One region of the Paenibacillus sp. 2KB_22 genome, then DNA from elsewhere that is predicted to be linked to it. Evidence: predicted binding sites of a transcription regulator. Region 1 holds the regulator's gene; each other region holds the start of a gene.

What was found. The regulator NrdR, encoded in region 1, represses ribonucleotide reductase genes. The targets are predictions, from matches to a motif close to AACACNATATATNGTGTT.
Region 2: the regulator NrdR is predicted to act here: its motif matches at 2,936-2,953, upstream of AB4111_RS06055 (adenosylcobalamin-dependent ribonucleoside-diphosphate reductase).
Region 3: the regulator NrdR is predicted to act here: its motif matches at 2,669-2,686, upstream of AB4111_RS21215 (anaerobic ribonucleoside triphosphate reductase).

Annotation. Positions count from the first base shown of each region.
Region 1 is NZ_JBFRHG010000001.1:1,578,855-1,583,657, forward strand. Features, by position in the region: gene AB4111_RS06760 (S-layer homology domain-containing protein) at 1-1,369, shown strand, start outside; tRNA gene AB4111_RS06765 (tRNA-Ala) at 1,694-1,766, opposite strand; gene nrdR (transcriptional regulator NrdR) at 1,951-2,418, opposite strand; gene AB4111_RS06775 (alpha/beta-type small acid-soluble spore protein) at 2,534-2,755, shown strand; gene AB4111_RS06780 (lytic transglycosylase domain-containing protein) at 2,838-3,401, opposite strand; gene coaE (dephospho-CoA kinase) at 3,398-3,994, opposite strand; gene AB4111_RS06790 (manganese efflux pump) at 4,004-4,783, opposite strand.
Region 2 is NZ_JBFRHG010000001.1:1,424,964-1,429,766, forward strand. Features, by position in the region: gene catA (type A chloramphenicol O-acetyltransferase) at 1-152, shown strand, start outside; gene AB4111_RS06055 (adenosylcobalamin-dependent ribonucleoside-diphosphate reductase) at 236-2,875, opposite strand; gene AB4111_RS06060 (DEAD/DEAH box helicase) at 3,198-4,803, shown strand, end outside.
Region 3 is NZ_JBFRHG010000003.1:528,035-532,837, forward strand. Features, by position in the region: gene nrdG (anaerobic ribonucleoside-triphosphate reductase activating protein) at 155-664, opposite strand; gene AB4111_RS21215 (anaerobic ribonucleoside triphosphate reductase) at 661-2,622, opposite strand; gene AB4111_RS21220 (ATP-binding response regulator) at 3,103-4,740, shown strand.

The DNA.
Region 1 (4,803 bases):
GGTCACATTGAGCTGGACTGCTCCAGCTGACGACGGTGGCAGCGTGATATTGGGCTATAAGGTATGGTATGGCAATGTAACACCGGTTGCATTGGATGCGGCGGAGACCAAGTATACCTTCAACAACCTGACAAACGGCCAAGGCTACAGCTTCAAGATCGTTGCGGTGAACGCGAAGGGCGACGGCGAGGAAATCAGCTTAACGGCGATGCCGACGGCTCAAAAAACTCCTACCGTGCCTGGTTCTGGTGGCACTACAGGCAATACGGGCAACTCCGGTAATACAAGCAACAGTGGTAATACACACAACACCAACAATACGGGCATCGGGACAGACACTGGAACGTCGAAATCGACCTACGCAGTAAATACACCGAAGGATAAGCCCGCGATAACAGACAAAAACGGCAACACCACCCTGCCCGGCGGCGGCGAGATTGCGACCAAAGGCGGGACGAAGATTAAGGTGCCCGAAGGCACAACGATAGACTCAAACGGTAAGGTAACTATTCCGGCAGACAAGAGCGCCGAAGTGAAACTACCCGGCGGCAACAGCACAGTGACCATTTTGGGTGGCTCGACGATCGCGAGCGACGGTACGGTCACAGTAGGCAGCAAAGACGCGCATGTGAACCTGTCAAACGGTAATAAAGTGCATATCCACGGGGGATCGAAGATACAGAGCGGCGGAGCGGTTGTGATAGGACCGAGCGGCGCAAGAGTCGTCTTAGACAACGGCATGTCGCTGAACATCCGTGAGGGTACGGAGCTGGCGTTCGATGACACCACCCCACTGGGCTTCCTCGTGATATCAGGCAATCCTTTCAGGGATGCCAACATGGACGACTGGTTCTACAACGATATAAATTTCGCCTACACATACGATCTTTTCAACGGTACGACGTCCACGACGTTCGCACCGGGCACCGCAATGACGCGTGCCATGTTCGTGCAGGTACTGGCCAATCTTGAGAACGTAAACCTCTCCAGCTACACGAGTTCCCGCTTTAGCGACGTGACGGACGGACAGTGGTACATGGCGGCAACCGAGTGGGCGGCCGAAAAAGGCATAGTCAACGGTACTAACGCAGACCTGTTTGACCCCAATTCGCCGTTAACGCGCGAGCAGATGCTGGTGATACTTTACAATTACATGAAGTACAAGGGCTATGAGATACCTGAAAGCAACTCTATGTCCTTCACGGATCAGAGTGAGATCAGCTCCTGGGCGTTGGAGGCCGTTCAGGCGCTACAAGGCAACGGCATTGTATTAGGCAAACCGGGCAACTTTTTTGCTCCCAAAGCTACCGCCACCCGCGCCGAAGTAGCCACGATCTTTGTAAGGTTCGTTGACTATCTGGCTGAGTGAAAGCGTATACAGAAAAAATGAAGACCCTCCCGGCTGGACAATATCCAGCCAGAAGGGTCTCCTGTTTCCAAACTGCACTTTTTTTGACAACTCCACAGTCAGGACTTTAAACCCTCGATTTTTGACATCTAGAATATTCGTCCCCAAGCTCGTCCCCAAGTCCAAAATTCTACTTCATTAATGCAGTCAATGAATCAAAAAACACTAAAGAAACCTTCCTTGTGACCGTTCGTGTGACCTCAGGCATAAAAGCAAATCATTTTCACATAGCAAAAAACCCGCCAAACACTCGGAAATCCTTGTGTTTAGTGGGTTCTTTAGTTATGGAGCCTAGGGGGATCGAACCCCTGACCTCATCGCTGCCAGCGATGCGCTCTCCCAGCTGAGCTAAGGCCCCAGGATATGAAATAGATAACTTGTCCAGCCCTGCTACGTTCCACAGGCGACTCCTATATCATATAAAATCCAGCTTTCGCTGTCAATCAATTTTTCAAGATCCAAAGTGATTGGAGAAGAACAACCGATTTCACTGGCACACAAGGACTGGAACTCCAGACTGCTCTTCTCCCTTTCCCACTTCACTAATCCTCCAGATCGTCTTTGGACAACAGGGATTTCAGTTCTTTCATGAACATATTGATATCTTTGAACTGGCGATATACCGACGCGAAACGGACATATGCCACTTCATCGACTGGAAACAACTGTTCCATCAATAGCTCACCAATCTGGCGACTCTCCACTTCAGCATCAGCTGTATTACGCAGCGATTTCTCCACTTCAGATACCATCATCTCCAAGGTTTCTACGGAGACTGGACGTTTCTCACAGGCACGAATAAGCCCACGGAGAATTTTATCCCGGCTGAACTCTTCACGACTGCCATCTTTCTTAATGACAATCAGTGGAGTCTCCTCAATCATCTCAAACGTTGTAAATCTTCGGGCACACTGCTCACACTCACGGCGACGACGAATGGATTTTGCTTCGTTGGCCGGACGCGAATCAAGCACTTTGGTACCCATATAACCGCAATAAGGACACTTCAAATCAGATCACTTCCCACGTTTTACTTTTACCACATATTCCCTGTCTTGATTTTGTAATGAAAAATGCATTGCCGAGACATAATACTTTTACCAACTCACGAGGAGGTGAACAGCAATGGCACAAAGCAACGGTAACTCCAACAACCTGGTGGTAACTAAAGCTTCCGCAGCACTCGAGCAAATGAAATATGAAGTTGCTCAAGAACTCGGAATCAGCATCCCACAAGACGGATACCAAGGTAACATGACTTCTTACGAGAACGGTTCGATCGGTGGATACATCACGAAGCGTCTGGTAACAATTGCAGAACAGCAATTGGCAGGTCAATACCAATAATATCTGCATCGTAATACGCTACACAGAGGAGCATGGAGCGGCCGGTGAACAACCGGCCTGCTCTGTGCTTCTACTTATATACTCAGAACGTATTATAGATCTTTACATACTGATTATAATAGTAAATGACCCTTTGTACATAGTGACGCGTCTCACCAAACGGAATATCTTTCACCGTCTCGAATGAACCATCCCACACACCATCTCTTAGCCAACTGTTCACTTTGCCTGGACCCGCATTATAAGCAGCGATCATGACCGCTTCATTGCCACCGAATTGATCGGACAGATTACGCAGATACCATGTGCCTAACTGAATATTTCGTTCAGGCTCGTGCTTCAATTCCTCCAGCGAAGTGTCGGGAATTTTGGCTTGTTCCAGTATCCAGTTTGCCGTGTCTGGCATCAGTTGCATGAGACCAATGGCACCACGTTTGGATTCCTTGCTTGTCTTGAAATTGGTCTCGACTTTGATAATGGAAGCAATCAGAAACGGATCAACCTCATAGCTCTGAGACTGGGCACGAATCTCTTCCTTATAATGAATCGGATAGAACCATGCCATCCAGTTTGTATTCAGAAATAACACCAGTACAAAGGACACAAACATCAACAGCAGGACACGTTTCTTACGCAATATTTTCATAACAAACCCTTACGCTGTAGATATGAGTCAATTTGCTGCTCCGTCTCAGTCCATAAACCGCTGTTATCGATGACAATGTCTGCCAGCTGCTTTTTGCGCTCAATATCCATCTGTACATCCATCCGGGCCTCAGCCTGTGCTGCAGTCATTCCATCCCGACTCATCAATCGATCTCGTTGCACTAATCTTGGAACATATACAACCATGACTTCCTCGAAACCATCCTCCAGACCCGATTCGTACAGCAAAGGGATATCAGATACCACAAGTTTATCCGGATGTTGCAACGCGTATGCAGCAGCCCGTTCACGCATCTCTTTACGGATTGCCGGATGTGTGATAGCCTCCAATGCCTTTCGTTCTTCTGGTTGTTCAAAAACAATACTTCCAAGCTTTTTCCGATCCAGTGTTCCATCTGCGTTCAGTATGGCTTGTCCAAACCGCTTAACAGCGGCGGCCAACACGGGATGCCCGGGCATCATAACTTCCCGGGCAATAACGTCTGCATCGATGAGCAACGCTCCCTTACTGGCAAGATAGGCGGAAACACTACTTTTGCCTGTCGCGATCCCGCCGGTTAAGCCTATATTCATCGTTTCACCTCATAACAGCTTCATTATCCCCATAATCATTAACAATAGTGCTGGCAATACAGATAGTCTTCGCATCCAGCGCAGAGCTGAGAATCGTAGTCCAACCTTCATGCCGAGTGACAGAAACGCCCCACTAAACAGGGCAATAATGAGTGCCGTCCATAGCGTGGGGAATCCCAAAAGAGCCGCTCCCAGGCCCGCTCCAAACGCATCCAGAGACAGGGCAATCCCCAGCCACATCGCTTCCTGAGCAGATATACTTCCCGAGTTATCCATATCCGCCTTGGAAGGGCTGCGAAGGATCTGAATGACGACCCCCAGCTTACGCAGCTCCAGTGTAAATACCATTCGTTCGAGAGAATCACCCGAAGCCGATTGCTCCAGATCCAGTGCAAGCACCTGATTCCTGCCCTTGGAATCCGGCTGCGTCCCTTGTACGTTTTTCCCCAGCGCATTAACCGTTGTTTCTCCTGCTCCCTCAACCGTTACGATGCCTGTTTCCAGCTGTTCTTTTCCTTGCTTTCGAATAAGTTGCAACAGTGACCATGCACCAATGCCTATTAATATAACGGCGCCCACAATGGAAGCGATATCCGGTGACACGACATGGGACAACAGCACACCAACTTGCATCGACAAGGCAATAACCAATCCCGAACAGATCGAAATAACAGCGATAGATAACAGGGGAATCTTGGTCCTCCGTAACCCATATGTAATCCCGACTCCAAAACCATCTAAACTAAGCGCCAAAGCAAGCGCCAGCAATGAAATAAAATGATGCAGCACCCCGGACTCCTCCTCTGTGC
Region 2 (4,803 bases), 150 kb from region 1:
TTTTCACGATGGGAAAATATGTTCAACAAAACGATAAAGTCTATCTGCCCTTATCTATTCAGTTACACCACGCCGTGTGCGACGGCTATCACGCGGGGGTACTATTCAACGAATTGCAAACATTGGCAGATCGTAGTCATGAATGGTGTTAGTTAGCTAAATGAACGAAGAGGCATTCCTGACTCTTGATGGAGTCATGGAACGCCTTTTCTTTTTCTCTTTTTTCAAATCCAATTTAATTGCACTTGCTATACCCACATTGGCTGCATGTTTTGCATCCTTCGACATTCATCAGGGATGCTGAGCCACATGAAGGGCACAAATCTCTCGATTCGATAAAGTTTTTTTGCTTCTCCACTTGTGGATATGCGCTCTCCACTTGGTTCTGTTCTTTCAATGCATCAGTTTCGTTTTCCTGCACATTGCTCTGTACATGACTTTCCAATGCTTTGGCGACGGCATCAGCAATTGATTCCACCCGGTTGGCCCCGAAGCCAATCGCGCCCGAACCGCCGATTCCCTTGAGATGTTTGATCAACAGTTCAACCTTATGCCCATGATCACCGTATCGAAGGAACAGAGAGCATACTCGACCGAGTGCCTCAGCCATGGCGAACACGTCCGATCCCGCTTTGCCCACGTTCAGGAAGATTTCACCCGGTGTTCCCTCCAGATCATTGATCGTAATGTAAGCCATCCCGAATGGCGTATTAATTTTGTATGTGGCACCGCGAAGTACCTGAGGGCGGCTTCTGTATTGTTTATCCAGTACTGTAGCAGATGAAGAGGCTTGATCAGAAGAAGGAGTCTCAACATCAACCTCGCTACTGAAAGATCCAACACCTACATGCCCTCCGATATTATTCGGGTTATCTATTGCAGATACGTCCGTCTTCTCTTTTGCTTCCGCCGTGTTCTGATCTTCGGAATGGGTCTCTTCCTTCTTCGACGTGGACAACACCTGCACATCCCTGCTGCCGTCACGATATATCGTTACTCCCTTACAGCCAAGGTCGAAGGCCAGTTCGTACAGCTCAGCCGTATCCTCCACCGTAAAATCAGCCGGACAGTTGGCTGTCTTCGAGATAGAGCTATCCACCCATTGCTGAATCGCAGCCTGCACACGGATATGATTCTCAGCTGACAGATCCATCGCCGTCACATAATAGTCTGGTAAAGCTTCACCCGGATGTTCATCCAGCCAATCTTGCGCAATCGGTACGAACTGTTCATCATAACCTAGACGGCTCTGACGGAAATACTTGAAGGCGAAATACGGCTCAATCCCTGTTGATGTGCCCACCATCGTACCTGTACTTCCCGTTGGCGCCTGTGTGATCAGTGTGACATTTCGAATGCCCTGTTTGCGAATGGCCTCTCCTACTTCAGGGTACGTTGCAACCATGTTTTTCATGAATCCACTCTGTAAGTACGGTTCAGCTTCGAAAGCAGGGAAAGCTCCCTTCTCTGCTGCAATCTCTGCCGATGCCAGATAAGCCTCCTTCGCCATGAATCCATACAATTTATCCAGAAATTCAAGGGATTCAGAACTGCCGTACCTTATACGCAGCTTAATCATCAGCTCTGCCAGTCCCATCGTGCCAAGCCCAACCCGGCGTTCACGCTGCTGATTCAATCTGTTTTCCTCAAAATGATATGGTGTTGCATCGATGACATTATCCAAAAATCTAGCCGAGATGCGAGTGGTTTCAGCCAGTTCATCCCATGCCACATCATCATTCGTTTCATCGTAGAATTTGGACAGATTAATTGCTGACAGATTACATACACCCCAACCAGGCAGGCCTTGTTCCCCGCAAGGATTAGTACAGATGATCGGATTAAAGTACCAGCTGTTGGACATCTGGTTATAGTACTCCATGAAAACAACACCAGGTTCTGCCGATTTCCAGGCTGATTCAATAATGGTATGCCAGATTTCGCGCGCCTTCAGCGTACGATAGTGCACCACCGAATGACCTGCGGCTTTCCATTGCTGCATATCCCCGTTCCACTCGGTGTCGTAGTCTGGATCGTTCGTATCGGGGAAAACCAAATCCCAATCTCCGTCCTGCTTGACAGCCTCCATAAAGGCATTGCTCACACATACAGACAGATTGGCATTGGTCACCTGACCCATCGTCTGTTTCACGGTAATAAAATCAAGCACATCTGGATGCCAGTCATTCATCATCAGCATGAGCGCACCCCGGCGGCTTCCGCCCTGTTCAATCAGTCCTGTCGTATAACTGAACAATCCACCCCACGATACCGAACCGCTTGATGATCCGTTGACACCTTTCACCACAGCTCGGCGAGGACGCAAAGAGGACAAATTAATGCCCACACCTCCCCCACGCGCCATAATCTCCGTCATCTCGGTCAAGGTCTTCATGATGCCACCCCGACTGTCCTGCGGAGACGGAATGACATAACAATTGAAGAGTGTCAGTTCATCGCTTGCCCCCGCTCCTGCAGCAATGCGCCCTCCGGGTACTAACTTCCAATCTTCCAACACGGAGCGGAACTTGGACTCCCACTTTGCCCGCTGATCCGCTGTGGATTCGACTGCAGCCATCGCTTTGGCAAGACGGTCCCACATCTCTTCCGGTGTTTTTTCGATGTTGAGTGTCAGTTTCTCCACGCTGGTCTCGATGATCTCTCCGCTTCGAGTCCTTACTTGTACGAGCTGACCCTGACGTTCAATGATTTCGCCCACTTCCTTGGTCGGAAACTTGGGATCATCCTTTGTTAATACCAGTACCACATCTCCGACCTTGGCATGATTCGAGTCAGCATCCTTCCAGGCGTATCGGTCCAGAAATATTTTTTCGCTGAGTCCTTCTAATTGGTACGATCGTTGGTTTGATTTCATCGCTACGTTCAACCTCCCCGAATAACGCTGCATTTTCACTATAAGAGTAAATTACGACTGAATACCACATATAGTGATTAAAAACCAGTATAATACACCATATATTGATTTTCCATGCGACTTTTATCATAGTCCTTCTTCATAGACTCCCCATACTCGAACAAGCTTCTTCACACACCCTCAGACTTACGCATACAAAACCTGTGAATTTTTTGGGACAAAAAACTGTGATATAACTTACATAGTTATGAACTGACTCTCATTCGTCCATACTATTACCTACGAATAAAACGTCATCACGTATGGCAGGGGAGGAAGCACCATGAACCGGAAAAATCCGCACCACATGAATCAAACCGTAGCCGAACTGCCCGTTCCGTTGGAATTTGATCGAAGCTGGATCAATCAGTTGGAATCGCGACTGGATAAAGGAGGCCCTTGGGGGGATTATCGACTCTTCCAACTGGGCATTCAAGCCGAAGAAACCAATCTGATTCCAAATTTTGACGAGATCCAGTGTTTGAAGCATCTACAAGGCCTTACTCCACTCCCTCACCAGATGGACACTGCACGCAGAGTATTATTTGAAATGTCAGGCCGGGCCATTCTCGCCGATGAGGTGGGTCTTGGCAAAACCATTGAAGCCGGTCTCATTCTGAAAGAATATATGGTGCGGGGTCTCGTATCCAAGGTACTTATTCTCGTGCCTGCCTCTCTTGTGCTGCAATGGGTGCGGGAGCTGAATTCGAAATTTGGCATTCCTGCCATTGCCCAGAAAAAGGCCTATTCCTGGCAGAATGAAGTGGTTGTAGCTTCCATGGATACCGCCAAACGTGACCCCCATAAAGATATGCTGCTGAATACGGATTACGACATGATCATTATTGATGAGGCCCATAAGCTCAAAAACAAGAAAACAACCAACTATCAATTCATGTTGAAATTGCGCAAAAAGTATTGTTTGTTGCTCACAGCTACACCTGTGCAGAACGATATGAGTGAGTTGTTCAATCTGATCAACCTGCTGAAGCCCGGTCAGTTGGGTCGTCAGGGTGACTTTGCGGCCAACTTTGTCGTAGACAAACGAGTTCCGAAAAATCAGGAACAGCTCAAGAACGAGTTATCCAAAGTCATGATTCGGAACCGCCGCGGAGAAGGCCCCGTTCAATTTACCAAACGGAACGTCTCCAACGTGAATCTGCAACTATCTCCCGAAGAACAAGCGCTTTATGATGGCGTGACTTCCTTTGTTAAAGATCAGTACCAGGAAGCTGGCGGCAACCTGAGCAGCATGCTCTCCCTTGTTACTTTGCAGCGTGAAGTGTGTAGCAGTCGGGATGCGGTATTCGTGACACTGGTTAATCTGTCGAAGAAACTTCCGCTGGACTCTCCCCTTCGGGACAAGATTTGGGAACTCGTTGCCCATATTAAAGCGATCAAGGAAAATACCAAAGCCGAGAAAACGATGGAACTGATTCGGAACATGAATGAAAAAGTAATTATCTTCACCGAATACCGGGCCACGCAGGAGTATCTGCTGAACTATTTCCGCAACAACGGGCTTACGGCTGTACCCTATCGGGGTGGTATGAATCGAGGCAAAAAAGACTGGATGATGGATCTCTTCCGTGGGCGTGTGCAGGCCATGATTGCAACCGAAGCGGGTGGCGAGGGCATTAATCTGCAATTTTGCCATCATATGATCAACTTCGATCTGCCTTGGAATCCTATGCGGGTAGAGCAGCGAATCGGACGGGTACACCGGCTGGGACAGCAAAATGATGTGAACATTTTCAACCTATCCACGACCGGAACCATTGAGGAACATATTCTGAATCTGCTGCATGAGAAGATCAATATGTTTGAGATGGTGATCGGCGGGCTGGATGTCATTCTGGAACGACTGGAGAAAAAGGAGTCCATTGAGA
Region 3 (4,803 bases), on a different contig from region 1:
AAACGGTTAAATTTTAAATGCTAAATATAATAACTACCTATATAATATATCGTCATGCAATAGAGAAGGAAATAGAGAGAATGGATAAAACATAATTCTTTAGAGATGAATTGGCTGCACGTCAAAAAGACACGAGTCCGCGGGGACCCGTGCCTTACAGCATACTGAACTGCATCGTAACGATGGTTTGAGTGGCTAGTGTTGCAGGCACATCAATCAAACGTTGATTCCGACTGCCACGGAAGGGAAGAGAGACGTCACGCTCAGCTTGAATATATCGACCGTCGATAATGACGTCGCATAGTTGGGCAAGCTCCGCTCTCGCAGGGTCAGTCACCAGTTCTTCATATTCGAATCCGGTATAAGCCCATACTGTCATATCAGGACGTGCCGTGCGGAGCTGCTGAACCCAGTTCGCACATTCTGCTGCCGAGAAAAAGGGATCACCACCACACAACGTCACGCCATCCAGCAACGGATGGGTCGTCACTTCATGCAGAATCTGCTGCTGCCGCTCCTCTGTAAAGGGCTCACCCGCTCGAAAGCTCCATGAATCCGGACTGAAGCAGCCCGGACAGGCGTGACGACATCCGCTGATGAACAACACGGCACGCAGGCCCGTCCCTTCATTCACCGATTCCGGGATGTAACCATATAGATTCACCGGTGCTTCACCCGATCCCGCACTTCTGCCTGCTTCGCAGCATTGAAGCGTACTTTGTAATCTCCGGTCAGATAGCCAGTTACGCGGCGTAACCGCTGGAAGTGTACATGGTTCTCGTGGGCTTCACAGCCTGGGCATACATCCCCAATGACGCCTTCATAACCACAAGCAGGGCAGCGATCAATCGGATGATTAATGGAGAAATAACCGATATCCTGCGCCAGTGCATACTGCACAATTCGCAGGAAAGCTGTGGTGTTGGCCCGAACGTTTCCGTCAAGCTCCACATAGGAGATCGCACCCGCGTTACATAAAGTGTGGAATGGGGCCTCCAGTTCAATCTTCCGATAAGCTGGAAGAGTGTGGTATACCGGGATATGGAATGAGTTCGTATAATACTCACGATCATTAACCCCGGCAATGAGGCCGTATCGTTCTCTGTCAATCTTCGTGAATTTGCCGGACAACCCTTCAGCAGGTGTGGCAAACAGGGTGATATTCAAGTTATGCTGCTCGCTCATCCGATCACAGAACTCTCTCATGGTCCGAATAATGTTGAGCGCTTCGCGGTGTACATGAGGGTCCTGTCCATGATGGCGTCCATAGAGAGCTGTCATACATTCCGCGAGACCGATAAAACCCAGGGATAACGTACCATGTTTGAGCAGATCCCCAACGGGTTCATTCGGAGCAAGTTGCTCTCCGCCTTCCCATACCCCCTCCCGCATCATGAAGTCTGACGCCTTCGCAGGTTGCACGGTCTGGATACGATACCGATGCAACAGACCATCCGCAGCATTTTGCATCACGGATTCCAGTGCAGTGTAGAATCCCGCCCGATCGGCAACCGCTCTGTTGCCTTGGCAGATGCCAAACCGAATGCCGAGCTTGACCAGGTTAATGGTATTAAAAGACAGATTACCTTTACCACTTTGGCGATTACGACCAAACCGGTCAGCCAGAGTACGTGTGCGGCATCCCATGGTTGCGATGATCGTATCCGGATCTTCCGGACGATAGAAAGGCAGATTGAACGAGGCATCCACATTGACAAAGTTAGGATACATCCGCCGGGATGAACACGTGACCGCGAGGCGGAACAAATCATAGTTTGGCTCGCCTTGAGCTTGATTGATCCCTTGTTTACATTGGAAAATATGCTGAGGGAACACGGGAGTCTCCCCGTTGCCAAGGCCACGGATGGTTGCTTCCAGCAATGAACGTGATACCAACCGTCCTTCCGCTGATGTGCATAAACCATAGTTCAGAGAAGTGAACGGAATCTGACCACCTGCCCGACTGCTCATCGTATTCAGGTTATGGATCAGTGATTCGGCAGCTTGTCCTGTCTCCAGTTCAGTCTCTTCGTAGGCGAAGGCATATGCCCGCGGACACTGATTCTTCGCTTCAATGCTGTCCAGATGAAGTTGTTCATCTTCAAGCAGGACATTCTCACCAAAAAGTCGTTGTCCTTTACGATAATGTTTGCGGAACGATCGCTGTACATAAGGGGCCAAATCCCAGTCAATCTTGTTAGCCGATACGCCGCCATATTGACTGTTCTGCTGGGATTGGAAGATGATTGCAACCAGTGCCATTGCAGACATGATCGTCTGAGGTGTGCGAACCGAACCGTTACCTGTATTGAAACCAGCAGCCAGCAGACGGTCAAACGGGATAAAGATGCAGTTGGTTGTACCAAGTGCAAACTGATCCAGATCGTGTACATACAGATCCCCATTCTCCACAGCTTGAGCAAGCTCTTCCGGCAACACATGACGCAGAGCATGCCACTTGGCGGTCTCTGAACCGAGCCTGCTCATCTTGCCGCTGAAGGAGTCCCCGTTCAGATTCGCATTTTCCCTCAGCGTATCAGCGTCTTCAGCGCCAATAATTCGTCTTCCCAGGTCGGATAATAGATCGGATGCCGGTGGAGTGGCATACTCAAGCAAGTTCATGTAAGGTTCCTCCTAAAATGATTTGATGATCATTTAATTCACGTTAAATACTATATGTAGATTTGTATTATCCATTTATAAACTATATGTGGTTTTTTGGGTGTGATAATGGTCACACAACTTACTGGACAAAGTGGACTTTCCTTTAATTACTGCGGATAAAGGTTTCCAAAGTCTGAGTAGAAGCGTATAATTTCTAGTTATTCTGCATGTAAAATAACCGAAGTTGGACAAGATGAACTTTGAACATCTGAAAAGGCAATTTGCAATACATTTAGGTTTGTTAAATCATCAGTTCAAGACCTGCTTTTGTCCAAAAAGGGGCTATTGGCAGGGAGTATGATTCTCTTTTACTTCTACGGTGTTAATCATATAAGTATAGATTGTGACAGATATTCGGATTCTTGATGAACCCTTGTACGTGATTAAACATTCTGATATACAGATTTGAAAGTGCAGCTAAGACAAGAGGGGTGAATCATGGGGACGGCAGAAGGCATTACGAGAGGCTTCTATGAAAACATAAAGGAAGCTGCGGCCCATATCGTGGACGTATTAAGCGGGATATTGAAGGTCAATACCATCTTCGTTGCCACGAATGATGGGGTGACGAATGTCATTTTGGAGGCCTTTAACCGTACGGAAGAGTTGATTGTTAAAGGCAGTGAGCTTTCATTTAACGAATCATATTGCAGTCTGGTATTAAGAGATAAGGGTAGCGTTCTTACCGTCCAGAATACATGTGAGAACCCAATGACACGCTCCATGGACGTCACGAGTGGGCTTGGGAGTCGTTTCTTCGTGGGGGTACCTATCATGCGAAGATCTGGCGAAACATTTGGAACGATATGTCTAATGGACAACGCTGGTTATGTGATCAGTGAAACGGACATGAAGACGCTGAACGCGATGGCTGTCTTTCTGGGATATGTTGTGGATCTGGAGAGCACCTTGCATGTCCAGGAACGAAAATTGAGTGATTCGGAGCAAATGAAAGAGCAGCTCCAGGCAGAGAAAGAACGAGCCGAATCCGAGGCCATGACCAAATCGCAGATGTTAAAGCTGATGAGTCATGAGATTCGCAATCCGTTAAACGGCATTTTGGGACTGACGGATCTGATGCGTACACCGGATATGTCTGAGGAGCAGTCGGAGTATGTAAATATGATCGAGACGAGTGGCAATATATTACTCTCGTTGTTGAACAATATGATGAACTTCAATATTAATGAGGCAGGCAAAACGGTTATCCATGATGATCCGTTCGATCTGGTCGGCACCATTGAAAATACCGTTTATCTCTATGCCGGAATGGCAACGGGCAAAAATGTTGAACTGGGATTGAATCTTGAATTGAATGTGTCGCAAGTATTTGTGGGTGATGAGACCAAGATCGGACAGATGCTTGCGCATGTCATTCAATATGCTCTTGATTCAACGCGTGAAGGCTCAGTTCTCATCACGGCAGTGGTGAACGGAGAAGATACAGAGGAGACGGGTACACTTCTGCTCAAGGTGAAGTACACCGGTCAGATGGTATCCGATAAGAGGTTGCGTACCTTGAACGGCCAAGATGAAAATTTGGATATCCAAAAACTGATCGGAAGCAATCTGGGTTTGGCAGTAAGCCAAAATCTTGCCATTCTCATGCATGGCCGTATTCAGGTGAGTAGTGCGGGGGAGAATGAGACGGAATTCCATATTGCCCTTCCCTTACGCAGATACTGGGAGTTACCTCAACTGGCAAGTATTCAGCAGCGGTTAAAAGGGAAAAAGGTGCTGCTTGCCAAGGACCCTGATATATTGCAAGGTGTTTCTTCCCTGATGCGCAGGTGGGAAATGGATGTGCATATGACCTCAGGTTCGAGTGTAGCGCATGAGTGGATCAAGGATGGCTTCAAGCCGGATGTGGCCGTTGTAGATATGGGACTTCAGGAAGGCGGCGCAGTTGATTTTGTACATGAAATGAAACAGCGGCTGGAGAACCTGCCCGTCATTGTTCTGGTTCCATATGGTATGCACATTGACCCGCATGAAGCGGAAACCTTTGATGCTGTTCTGACGAAGCCGGTCAGACAAGCTGATCTGTTGAATGCATTGAGTATTACTCTGCCTTAAACGAGCAGCCGGATGGAGAGTTATCTCAGTTGGCGCACCTGCTACGGGTGCGCTTCTTTGTTT